2 regions of the Micromonospora sp. NPDC093243 genome follow, and region 1 is predicted to be linked to the other one. Evidence: predicted binding sites of a transcription regulator. Region 1 holds the regulator's gene; the other holds the start of a gene.

Region 1 (6,323 bases):
GCCGTGGTCCAGGCCTTCGCGGCCGGCGGTGACCGGGTGGCGATCCACCACCGGGACTCGGCGGACCTCGCCGAGGAGTTGCGCGCGCAGCTGCCCGGCGACGGGCACGTGGTCCTGCGGGCCGATCTCGCCGACCCGGAGGCGGTCCGCACGATGGTCGACCGGGCCGCCGAGCTGCTGGGCGGGCTGGACGTGCTGGTCAACAACGCCGGCATGTTCGGGCCGGCCGACCCGCCGCACCCGGTCTTCGAAAGCTCCTACGAACAGTGGCGGCAGCGCTGGCGGGAGGTGCTCGACACCAACCTCTTCGGCGCGGCCAACGCGACCTGGTGCGCCGCCCAGCACATGCGCGAGCGCGGCGGCCGGATCGTCAACGTGTCCTCCCGTGGCGCGTTCCGGGGCGAGCCAGGGAACCCGGCGTACGGGGCGAGCAAGGCCGGGTTGAACGCGCTCGGCCAGTCGTTGGCGGTGGCGCTGGCCCCGTACGGCATCGCGGTGGCCACGGTCGCGCCCGGCTTCGTGGCGACCGACATGACCAACGAGCACCTGAAGGCCGAACGGGGCGCGGCCGTACGGGCGCAGAGCCCGTTCAACCGGGTGGCCCGCCCCGAGGAGATCGCCGCCGCGGTGCACTGGCTCGCCTCCCCCGAGGCGGAGTGGGCCTCCGGCACCATCGTCGACCTGAACGGCGCCTCCTACCTCCGCACCTAACCCCGCCCCCACCCCACCCCCCCCCGGCCGATCATGCAGTTGTGGTGCCCGGTAACTGGCATTACGCCCCTTTGGTGAGGCACCACAACTGCATGATCGCCGCGGAGGGCGGGGGGTGCGGGGGGTGCGGGGGGTGCGGGGGCGCAGGGGGCGGGTGGGTTACCAGCGGAGTAGGCGGGTGGCGAGAACGCTGAGGGCGGCCACGCCGGCGGTGGAGGTGCGCAGCACCGACTCGCCGAGGCGGACCGGGCGGGCGCCGGCCTCGGCGAAGGCGTCCAGCTCGGCCGGGGCGACGCCGCCCTCGGGGCCGACCACCAGCACGATCTCGCCGGCGTCCGGCAGGTCGGCGGTGGTGAGGCGCCCGTCGGCCTCCTCGTGCAGCACGAACGCGGCGGCGGCCCCGGCGATCCGGCGGGCCACCTGGACGGTCGACTCGTCCGGCGCGCCGGCCACCACCGGAAGCCAGGGCCGGCGGGCCTGCTTGGCCGCCTCGCGGGAGGTCGCGACCCACTTCTCCCGGGCCCGTACCCCCCGGTCGCCGCGCCACTGGGCCACCGAGCGGGACGCCGCCCAGGGCACGATCTCGTCCACCCCGACCTCGGTCATCGCCTGCACGGCCAGCTCGCCCCGGTCGCCCTTGGCGATGCCCTGCACCACCACCAACCGTGGAACGGCCGCGTCGGCGTACCCCCGGGAGGTGATGTCGAGTTCCAGGCTGCCCCGGCCGACGGCGGTGACCACGGCGGTCGCCGTGCCACCCCGGCCGTCGGCGAGCAGCAGCTCCTCGCCCACCCGCAGCCGTTGCACGGTGGCCGCGTGGTGCCCCTCGGGCCCGCCGAGGGTCAGCGAGTCGGCGGCGGGCAGCGGATCGACCAGGAAGAGCGGCGCGGACACGATCAACAGGCTAGCCGCCCCGGACCGGCCGGGGCGGCTGACCCGGCTACGACTCAGGCGTGGCCGTTGAACGCGTCCCGCATCCGGGAGAAGAAGCCGCCCTGCTTGGTCAGCTCGGCGACCTCCTCGCCCCGGGTCTTGGCGAAGTCGCGCAGCATCTTCTCCTGATCGGCGTCGAGCTTGGTGGGGGTACGCACGTCGAGGTGCACGTAGAGGTCGCCCCGGCCGGTGCCGCGCAGGTGTGGCACCCCGCGGGCGCGCAGCCGCAGCGTGCTGCCCGGCTGGGTGCCGGACTTGACGTCGACGGTCTCCTCGCTGTCCAGCGTCTTGATGGTCAGCCGGGTGCCGAGGGCCGCCGCCGTCATCGGCACGGTCACCCGGCAGTGCAGGTCGTCGCCCTTGCGCGAGTAGACGTCGTGCGGCCGCTCGTGGATCTCGACGTAGAGGTCGCCGGCGGTGCCGCCGCCGGGGCCGACCTCACCCTGCTGGGCCAGCCGGATCCGCATGCCGTCCTCGACCCCGGCCGGGATCTTGACGGTCAGCGAGCGGCGGGTACGCACCCGCCCGTCACCGGCGCACGTCGGGCACGGGTGCGGGATCGTGGTGCCGTAGCCCTGGCAGACGGTGCACGGCCGGGCGGAGACCACCTGGCCGAGGAAGGTGCGCTGCACGGACTGCACCTCGCCGCGACCACCGCAGGCCTCACAGGTGGCCAGGTGGGTGCCGGCGGCGGTGCCGGCGCCGGAGCAGGTGGTGCAGAGCACGGCGGTGTCGACGGTGATCGGCGCCTCGACGCCGAACGCGGTCTCGTGCAGGTCGAGCTCCAGCCGCAGGATCGCGTCGGCGCCCGGCCGGGTGCGCGGCCGCGGCCCGCGGGCGCCGCCCGCGGCCCCGCCGAAGAACGCGTCCATGATGTCCTGGAACCCGACGAACGGGCCGGCCCCGCCGGGACCGCCCGGGCCGCCGGCGCCCCCGCCGCCCGGGGCGAGCGGGTCACCGCCCAGGTCGACGATCTGCCGTTTCCGGTCGTCCGAGAGGACCTCGTACGCGGCGTTGATGTCCTTGAACTTCTCCTGAGCCTCCGGATCCGGATTGACGTCCGGGTGGAACTGGCGCGCCAGCTTGCGGTAGGCGCGCTTGATCTCGTCGTCGGAGGCTTCCCGGCTCACACCGAGAATGCCGTAGTAGTCCCTGGCCACTGCGTTCCGTGTCCTCATGTTCGTCTCGCGTTGCGTTGCGCCGGTCGGCGGCCGGAGCCGGCCGTCGGCGCCCTGACTGGTCAGTTCTGGGCCAGCAGCTCGCCCACGTAGCGTGCCACGGCGCGCACCGTGGCGATGGTCCCGGGGTAGTCCATCCGGGTGGGCCCCAGCACCCCCAGGCCGCCCACGATGGTGGCGCCCGGGCCGTAGCCGGTGCTGACCACCGAGGCGGCGCGGAGGTTGTCGAACTCGTTCTCGTCGCCGATCAGCACCCGGGTCGTGCTCGGCTCCGTCTCGCCGATGAGCTTGAGCAGCACGACCTCCTCCTCCAGCGCCTCGAGGATCGGCCGCAGCGAGCCCTGGAAGTCGAGCAGGCCGCCCCGGGTCAGGTTGGCGGTGCCGGCCAGCGCGAGCCGCTCCTCGTGCCGCTCGACCAGCGTCTCCAGCAGCACGGTGGAGAGGGTGGTCATCGCCGGGCGCAGCTCGGTCGGCACCTCGTCGACCAGCGCCTGCACCAGCGGCGGTGTGTCGGAGAGCCGGGTGCCGGCCAGCTTCTCGTTGACCAACCGGCGCAGGTCGGTGACGTCGTCGGCGGGGATCGGCGCGGGCATCTCCACCAGCCGCTGCTCGACCCGTCCGGTGTCGGCGATCATGACCAGCATCAGTCGGGTGGTGGAGATCGGCACCAGTTCCAGGTGCCGGACCGACGACCGGGCCAGGCTCGGGTACTGCACGACGGCGACCTGCCGGGTCAACTGGGCCAGCAGCCGGACCGTACGATGCACCACGTCGTCGAGGTCGACCGCGCCGACCAGGAAGCGCTCGATCGCCCGGCGCTCGGCCGGGCTGAGCGGCTTGACCCGGGACAGCCGGTCGACGAAGAGCCGGTAGCCGCGGTCGGTGGGCACCCGGCCGGCGCTGGTGTGCGGCTGCCGGATGTAGCCCTCTTCCTCGAGCACGGCCATGTCGTTGCGGACCGTCGCGGGCGAGACCCCGAGCTGGTGTCGCTCGACCAGCGCGCGGCTGCCGACCGGCTCCTGCGTGGCGACGTAGTCCTCGACGATGGCGCGGAGCACGGCGAGCTTGCGGTCGTCGAGACCCATTCCCCCCACCTCCTACGCGCCTCGGCCGGCGGCACTGTGCACCGCCGGCGGCTCTCCTGGCACTCGACTGTAGCGAGTGCCAGTCTACGTCGGCAGGCCCGCCAGCGCGATGATCAACGACGGACCGCGGGTGCGGCCCTGCCCACGTCCCGCCGATCCGGACGACAGCGCTCTGGTGCGGCGTTGCCGGCTGCCCCTACCGTGACGTTCATGACTGAACCACCTCGCCCTCCCGGCGCCGGGGAGCCCGGCGGCAACCCGCCGGAGCCGAACCCGCCGTACGCAGCTCCCGGCCCGTCCGCAGCGGACGAGCCGCCCACCGCACCACTGTCCGGGGCCCCGGGCCCGGGCGGCTATCCCCCGCCCGGCGGCTATCCGCCACCCGGCGGTGACCTGCCACCGTCAGGCGGCTACCCACCCCCAGGTGGGCCCCCGGGCGGCTACCCGCCCCCGGGCGTCGGCTATCCGACCGGCGGGGCCTACGGCGCTCCCGGCGGCGGGTTCGCCAACAACGAGGACAAGACCTGGACGCTCGTCGCGCACTTCGGCGGGGCGGCCGGGATGTTCCTCAGCGGCGGCGTGCTCGGCTGGATCGCCCCGCTGGTGGCGATGCTGGCCCGGGGCAACCAGTCCCCGACGGTCCGGGCGCACGCCGTGGCGGCGCTCAACTTCCAGCTGATCTGGTCGATCGTCGGCGTGATCGGCTGGGTGCTCTCCTGCATCCTCATCGGTTTCATCGGCGTCGCCGCGGCGGTCATCCTCGGCACGGTCTTCGGCATCCTCGCCGGGATCAAGGCCAACGAGGGCCAGCTCTACCGCTACCCGATGTCGGCGAGCTTCATCAAGTGATCCCGGCCGGCCGCTCCCCCGGCCGGTCGGGCACCGCTCACGGCAGCAGGTCGCGGACGACGGCGTCGGCCAGCAGCCGGCCCCGCAGGGTGAGCACGGCCCGACCGGCCGCGTACGGTCCGGCGTCCAGCAGGCCGTCGGCCAGCGCCCGCGCGGCGGCGGCCCGGCCGGCGGCGTCCAGCACCTCCAGCGGCAGCCCGGAGGCGAGCCGCAGCCGCAGCATGACGTCCTCCATGTGCGCCTCGTCGGACGTGAGCACCTCCCGGGCCAGGCCGGGGGACGTCCCGGCGGCGAGCCGCTGGGCGTACGCCCCGGGGTGCTTCACGTTCCACCAGCGCACTCCGCCGACGTGGCTGTGCGCCCCCGGCCCGAGCCCCCACCAGTCGGCGCCGGCCCAGTAGAGCAGGTTGTGCCGGCACCGGGCGGCCGGCGTCCGGGCCCAGTTGGAGACCTCGTACCAGGAGAAGCCGGCCGCGCCGAGCGCCGCCTCCGCCGCCAGGTAGCGGTCGGCCGCCACGTCGTCGCTCGGGTACGGCAGCTCGCCACGGCGCATCCGGGCGGCGAGCCTGGTGCCGTCCTCCACGATCAGGGCGTACGCGCTGACGTGGTCGACACCGGCGGCGACCACCTGCTCGAGCGAGCGGGCGAAGTCCTCGGCGCTCTCCCCCGGCGTGCCGTAGATCAGGTCCAGGTTGACGTGGTCGAACCCGGCGTCGCGCGCCTCCAGGGCGGCGGCGGTGGCCCGACCCGCGCTGTGCTTGCGGTCCAGGATCGCCAGCACCCCCGGCGCGGCGGACTGCATGCCCAGGGAGATCCGGGTGTAGCCCGCCGCCCGCAGCGTCTTGAGCGACTCTGGCGTGACCGACTCCGGGTTGGCCTCGGTGGTCACCTCGACGTCGGCGGCCAGCCCCCAGGTGCGGTCGATCGCGTCGAGGATCCGGGCCAGGTCGTCGGCGGGGAGCAGGGTCGGGGTGCCGCCGCCGACGAAGACGGTGTCCACCCGCTTCGGCGGGGCGTCGCCGAGCACCCGGGCGGCGAGCCGCAGCTCGGCGAGCACGGAGTCGGCGTACTCCTCCCGGCTCGCCCCACCGCCCAGCTCGCCGGCGGTGTAGGTGTTGAAGTCGCAGTAGCCGCAGCGGCTGGCGCAGAAGGGCACGTGCACGTACACGCCGAAACCCCGCGCGCCGACGTCGGCGGTCGCGGTGGAGGGTAGCGATCCGTCGACGGGGACGGTCTCGCCTTCTGGAAGCACGCCGGGCATGAGCACTAGTGTGCCCGCATGACCTCTCCCGACGCGCTGGTGCGGGTCGCCACGGCTCGCGGGGTGACCACCCTCACCCTGGACAGCCCGCACAACCGCAACGCGCTCTCCACCCCGCTGATGACGCAGCTGCTCGCCGGGCTGGCCGCCGCTGTCGCCGACGACGGCGTCCGGATGGTGGTGCTCGACCACACCGGCCCGGTCTTCTGCTCCGGCGCGGACCTGAAGGAGACCGCCGCCGCGTACGCCAGCGGGACGGTGCCGGCCGGGAAGCTCGGCGACGTCCTCGCCGCGGTCTGGGAGTGC
Region 2 (6,323 bases), on a different contig from region 1:
AGCGAGAGATCCGCCCCGGCGGGTAGCGCGGGGGCGGGCGACGCCGGGGCGGGCAGCACCACCGCCTGCCGGGCGGCCGACACGCCGCGCCGGCCGGCCAGCCAGTGCCCGCCGAGGCCGGTCACGGCCGCCGCGCCGAGCAGCGCCCCGGTCCCGGTCAGGAACCGCCGCCGGGATCCCGGATCGGTGACCTCCAGCGGCGCCCCTGCGGCCGGCGGCGGCGCGGCGCCCACGGCCGCCGTCGCCGGCGCGGGGACCGCCGGGGCGGGCGTGGGCGGGGTCCAGGGCCACGGGTCCAGCTCCAGCGGGCCGGCGATGAAGGCCCACAGCACGACCGCCCCGAGCGCGGCGCCGAGCAGCGAGGGCAGCGCGTCGGCGGCGTCCGCGTCGACCCGGGTGAGGGCGGCGGCGACGCCGAGGGCGGCGAAGCCGGCGATCCCGGCGAGACCGACGGCGAGCCGGCGTACCGAGAGCACGCCGAGCAGCGTGGCGAAGGCGGCGAGCAGCAGCGCCGTCCCGGTCAGCAGGGCGAGCTTGTCGTACCGGCCGAAGAGGTCGATCGCGAACTGCTTGAGTGGCTCCGGCACGGTGTCCACCACCACGCCTCCGACCGCGACCAGCGGCGCCGATCGGGGGCCGGTGAGGACGGCGACGAGTTCGGCGACGCCGATCGCCACGGCGGCGGAGGTGATCCCGGCCAGGGCGGCGAACCGAGGGGTGGTGGTGCTCATCGGCCCAGTGTTTCCGATCGAGCGGGCCGGCCGGTAGGGACGTCAGCGTTCGGTAACCATCGGCACGAACGCGTCGGGGCACACCGCCGAGTGACGGTGTGCCCCGACCGGGCGTACGACGTGGGTCAGAAGCCCGGGCCGTGCTGGTGACCGTGGCCGTGCGAGTGGCCGTGGCCACCGGCGGCGGCCGGCTCCGGCTCGGCCGGCTTCTCCACCACGAGGCTCTCGGTGGTGAGCAGCAGGCCGGCGATGGAGGCGGCGTTGGTGACCGCGTTGCGGGTCACCTTCACCGGGTCCAGGATGCCGGACTTGACCAGGTCGACGTACTCGCCGGCGGCGGCGTCGAGGCCGTTGCCCCACTCCTTGCCGGCGACCTTCTGCACCACCACGTAGCCGTCGTGGCCGGCGTTCTGGGCGATCCAGCGCAGCGGCTCGACCAGCGCCTTGCGCACGATCGAGACGCCGACCTTCTCGTCACCGGTGAAGCCGAGGTCGTCGTCGAGCACCGGGAGGATCTGCGCCAGGGCGGCGCCGCCACCCGGGACGGTGCCCTCCTCGACCGCGGCCTTGGTCGCCGCGATCGCGTCCTCGATGCGGTGCTTGCGCTCCTTCATCTCGACCTCGGTCGCCGCGCCCGCCTTGATGACCGCGATGCCGCCGGAGAGCTTCGCCAGCCGCTCGGCCAGCTTCTCCCGGTCCCACTCGGAGTCGGAGGCCTCGATCTCCTTGCGGATCTGGGCCACCCGGTCGGCGACGTCGGCGCTCTGGCCGCCGCCGTCGACGATCGTGGTGTTCTCCTTGTCGACCACGATGCGCCGGGCGGTGCCGAGCACCTCCAGGCCGACCTGGTCGAGCTTGTAGCCCAGCTCCGGGGCGACCAGCTCGGCGCCGGTGGAGATCGCGATGTCCTGGAGCATCGCCTTGCGCCGGTCGCCGAAGCCCGGGGCCTTGACCGCGCAGACCTTGAGGGTCTTGCGGATCGAGTTGACCACCAGCGTGGAGAGCGCCTGGCCCTCCACGTCCTCGGCGATGATCAGCAGCGGCTTGCTGTTCTGGAGGACCTTCTCCAGCAGCGGCAGCAGCTCCTCGATCGCGGAGATCTTCTGCGTGGTGATCAGGATGTACGCGTCCTCGAGGACGGACTCCTGCCCCTCGACGTCGGTGACGAAGTTCGGCGAGATGAAGCCCTTGTCGAACTGGAGACCCTCGGTCACGTCCAGCTCGGTGGTGAGGGTGGAGCCCTCCTCGACGGTGATGACACCGTCGCGGCCGACCCGCTCCATCGCCTCGGCGATCAGCTCACCGATGGTGGAGTCCTGTGCGGAGATCGTCGCGACGTGCGCGATCGACTCCTTGTCGGCGACCTCGACGGCCCGGCCGAGCAGCGCGTCGGAGACCTTTGCGGCCGCCGCGTCGATGCCCCGCTTGAGGCCGGCCGGGTTGGCCCCGGCGGTCACGTTGCGCAGTCCCTCACGGACCATCGCCTGGGCCAGCACGGTCGCGGTGGTGGTCCCGTCGCCGGCGACGTCGTTGGTCTTCGTCGCCACCTCCTTGACCAGCTGCGCGCCGAGGTTCTCGTAGGGGTTGGTGAGCTCGATCTCCTTGGCGATGGTCACACCATCGTTGGTGATCGTCGGCGCACCGAATTTCTTGTCCAGGACGACGTTGCGCCCGCGCGGTCCGAGGGTGACCTTGACCGCGTCCGCGAGGGCGTTGACACCGTGCTCCAGCTGGTGCCGGGCGTCGTCCGAGAAGCTCAGGATCTTCGCCATGAATGTCCCTTCGAAGCGCCGTTGCCCCGGCCCGGCGAGCCGGACCGGGGCAACGACACTGATCGGTTGCTTACTTCTCGATGACCGCGAGGACGTCGCGGGCGGAGAGCACCAGGTACTCCTCGCCGGCGTACTTGACCTCGGTGCCGCCGTACTTCGAGTAGAGGACGGTGTCGCCGACCTGAACGTCAACCGGAACCCGGTTGCCGTTGTCGTCGACGCGCCCCGGGCCCACAGCGAGGACGGTGCCCTCCTGCGGCTTCTCCTTGGCGGTGTCGGGGATCACGATGCCCGACGCCGTGGTGGTCTCAGCCTCATTCGCCTGGACCACGATGCGGTCCTCGAGCGGCTTGATCGCAACCTTGGTCGCGGTAGTCACGGGCATACCCTCCTGGGGTACTGGTTTCTGTGCCGGCCGGCCTGAGCCGACCAGCGTCATCTGCCACATGCCACCGGGCGGGGCCGTCGTCGCGGGTGCCGGTCCGCCTGGCGTTCAGCGCCCGGGCCGAGTGGCCCGGAAGCTGGCACCCTCGGGGTGAGAGTGCTAATCGCAGGTTATTCCGTGGCTAGCACTCCGTCAAGGAGAGTGCCAACGCACCGCCCCTCGTGTCGCCACAGCTCCGCCACAGGTTCGCGCAACACGCCGGAGACGTCTCGCCCCTCGGTGACCGGCTCTCTACTCTCCGCACAGCCCGCATCGGATGCCGAGGAAAGGGAGCCGCGTGTCCCGGATACCGACCCTGACGTTCCTGCACGAACAGCTACGCCGGGCACGCCAGGCACGCGGGCTCAGCCAGGAGGAGCTGGGCAAGCGGGTCAACTACTCGTCGTCGTACGTGAGCGCGGTCGAGACGGGGCAGAGCCCGGTCAAGCCGGACTATCTCGCCGTCCGCGACAGCAAGGACCCGGCCGGGCCGGCGCTCACCTTCCCGCCGGCCAGTTGGCGGGCCTTCGTCGCCGCCACCCCCACCTCGCACTGACACCACCGTCCGGCCCGTCCGGCACGGCCCGGACAATGTGCGCGTGGACCTGGAACAGCTCGCCGCCCTGCGTACCGCCGAGGGGGCGGCCGCGCTCGACGCGGCGGCCCGGGTGGCCGGCGGCGACCCGCTGGCCGCGGCGTCCGCCCTGCGGTCGGCCGGCGTGCCGGCCGGGCTGGCCGCGGCGGCCCTGACCCAGGCCGAGCTGCGCCGCCGGGCTGCCGGCAAGTTCGGTCCGGCGGCGGCCGGGATGTTCCTCACCCGGGCCGGGCTGGAGCAGGCGACCCGCGGCCCGGTCGCGGCACGGCGCGCCGCGCGGCTGCGGGCGGCCGGCGTACGCACGCTGGCCGACCTGGGCAGCGGCCTGGGCGCGGACGCGCTCGCCGCCGCCCGCGCCGGCATCCGGGTGTACGCGGTGGAGGCCGACCCGCTGACCGCCGCGATGGCCGCCGCCAACGCCGAGGCGGCCGGGCTGGGCGAGCTGGTCAGCGTGGAGTGCGGCGACGCGACCGCCTTCGACGTCTCCCGGGTCGACGCGGTCTTCTGCGACCCGGCCCGGCGCGCCACCGGCACCGGCCGGCGGATCTTCGACCCGAAGGCCTACTCACCCCCGTGGGACTTCGTGACCGCGCTGGCCGAGCGGGTGCCGCGGACGGTGGTGAAGGTGGCGCCCGGGCTCGACCACGGGCTGATCCCGGCCGGCGCCGAGGCCGAGTGGGTCAGCGTCGACGGCGACCTGGTCGAGGCGGCGCTCTGGTGCGGCAGACTGGCCGAGGTCCCCCGCCGGGCCACGGTCCTGCGCGAGGCCCACCCGGGCGACGCCGACCAGCTCACCGGCTCGGGCGCCGACGAGGCGGCCGTCGGGCCGGTCCGGGGATATCTGCACGACCCGGACGGGGCTGTGGTCCGCGCCCACCTGGTCGCCGAGCTGGCCGACCGGCTCGGCGCGACCCTGGCCGACCCGACCATCGCCTACCTCTACGCGGACACCCCGGCGCGGAGCCCGTTCACCCGCTGCCTGGCGATCACCGACGTGCTGCCGTTCTCGCTGAAGCGGCTGCGCGCCCTGCTCCGCGAACGCGGCGTGGGCCGGGTCGAGATCCTCAAGCGGGGCTCGGCGCTCACCCCGGAACAGCTCCGGCGGGACCTGCGACTGGCCGGCGCCGCGGCCGCCAGCCTGGTGCTCACCCGGGTCGCCGGCGCGCCCACCGTGCTGGTGTGCCAGCCGGCCGGGGACTAGGTTGTCGACCGTGGCGGGACAGGGCACGCCGGCGACGGCACTGCTGACGAAGCGGAAGATCGCGCACAGCACCCATCCGTACGACGTGAGCCCGGACGCGCCGAACTACGGCGCGCTGGTCGCGGCGGCGCTCGGCGTACCGCCGGAGCGGGTGTTCAAGTCGCTGGTCACCGAGGTCGACGGCGGGCTCACCGTGGCGGTCGTGCCGGTCACCGGGGAACTCGACCTCAAGGCGCTGGCCGCTGCCGTCGGCGGCAAGCGGGCCGCGCTCGCGGACCGGGTGGTCGCCGAGCGGACGACCGGCTACGTGCGGGGCGGGATCAGCCCGCTCGGGCAGCGCAAGCGGCTGCCCACCGTGCTGGACGCCTCGGCGCTGGACTTCCCGACCATCTACGTCTCGGCCGGCCGGCGCGGTCTCCAGCTCGAACTCGCCCCGACCGACCTGGTCACGCTGACCGGCGCGCAGACCGCCCCGCTCGCCGCCCGCTGACCCTCCTGCCGCACCGACCATCCTCCACTGTGGAGCTTGGTGCGACCCCTTCGCCACGTAGGCCCGTAGCGCCTGTCATCACACGCCATCACGCGTGTGAATGGCGCTTTCCTACGTGGCCACAGTGGTCACTGGAGAGCGTTTTCTCGTGAGGTGACCTGGGAGTGACGAGCGCGTTGCTGAATTGTTACCGCCACCAACAAAAGTCGCCGCCCCGGCACTCTTGTGCCCCAACCACGCACCGGAATACGTTGCCGGGCACAACAAAAGAAACACCTTCCCCCACCCCGAAAGGACCCTGCACATGCGTAAGGGGCTCCTCACCTTCGCCGCCGTGGGCCTCCTGGCCACCGGCAGCATGGCCGCCTGCGGCGGCGACTCCGGTGGTAACGACCAGGCCGGCTCCGACAAGACCCCCAAGATCGGCGTGATCCTGCCGGACAGCAAGTCCTCCGCCCGCTGGGAGGGCGCGGACCGCAAGTTCCTGGAGGAGGCCTTCAAGGCCGCCGGTGTCCAGTACGACATCCAGAACGCCCAGGGCGACAAGACCCAGTTCCAGACCATCGCCGACCAGATGATCACCAACGGTGTCACCGCCCTGATGATCGTCAACCTGGACTCCGGCACCGGCAAGGCCGTGCTGGACAAGGCGAAGTCCCAGGGTGTCGCGACCATCGACTACGACCGGCTGACCCTCGGCGGCTCGGCCGAGTACTACGTCAGCTTCGACAACGAGGCCGTCGGCAAGCTGCAGGGCGAGGGCCTCGTCAAGTGCCTCACCGACAAGGGCGCCAAGAACCCGTCGATCGCGTATCTCAACGGCTCTCCGACCGACAACAACGCGACCCTGTTCAAGAACGGGTACGACTCGGTGCTCAAGCCGAAGTTCGACGCCAAGGAGTACACCCAGGTCGCGGACGACTCCGTGCCGGAGTGGGACAACGCGCAGGCCGCCACGATCTTCGAGCAGCAGCTCACCAAGGCCAGCGGCAAGATCGACGGCGTGCTCGCCGCGAACGACGGCCTCGGCAACGCGGCCATCTCCATCCTGAAGAAGAACAAGCTCAACGGGAAGGTCCCGGTCACCGGCCAGGACGCCACCACCGAGGG

What was found. Region 1 encodes HrcA, which represses chaperone genes, less so after heat shock. Its sites were predicted from a motif close to GGTTNGCACNCTCNNNNNGAGNGTGCNAACC; they were not measured.
Region 2: a site for HrcA is predicted at 3,023-3,053, ahead of groES (co-chaperone GroES). Genes of this name have one in related genera too.

Annotation. Positions count from the first base shown of each region.
Region 1 covers NZ_JBIVNT010000009.1:55,454-61,776, reverse strand. Annotated here, with positions in the region: gene ACIP9D_RS27245 (SDR family oxidoreductase) at 1-711, shown strand, start outside; gene ACIP9D_RS27240 (16S rRNA (uracil(1498)-N(3))-methyltransferase) at 871-1,605, opposite strand; gene dnaJ (molecular chaperone DnaJ) at 1,659-2,804, opposite strand; gene hrcA (heat-inducible transcriptional repressor HrcA) at 2,885-3,907, opposite strand; gene ACIP9D_RS27225 (DUF4870 domain-containing protein) at 4,118-4,756, shown strand; gene hemW (radical SAM family heme chaperone HemW) at 4,794-6,017, opposite strand; gene ACIP9D_RS27215 (enoyl-CoA hydratase-related protein) at 6,036-6,323, shown strand, end outside.
Region 2 covers NZ_JBIVNT010000004.1:498,547-504,869, forward strand. Annotated here, with positions in the region: gene ACIP9D_RS16030 (molybdopterin-dependent oxidoreductase) at 1-731, opposite strand, end outside; gene groL (chaperonin GroEL) at 857-2,503, opposite strand; gene groES (co-chaperone GroES) at 2,574-2,888, opposite strand; gene ACIP9D_RS16045 (helix-turn-helix domain-containing protein) at 3,226-3,483, shown strand; gene ACIP9D_RS16050 (THUMP-like domain-containing protein) at 3,527-4,723, shown strand; gene ybaK (Cys-tRNA(Pro) deacylase) at 4,734-5,213, shown strand; gene ACIP9D_RS16060 (sugar ABC transporter substrate-binding protein) at 5,518-6,323, shown strand, end outside.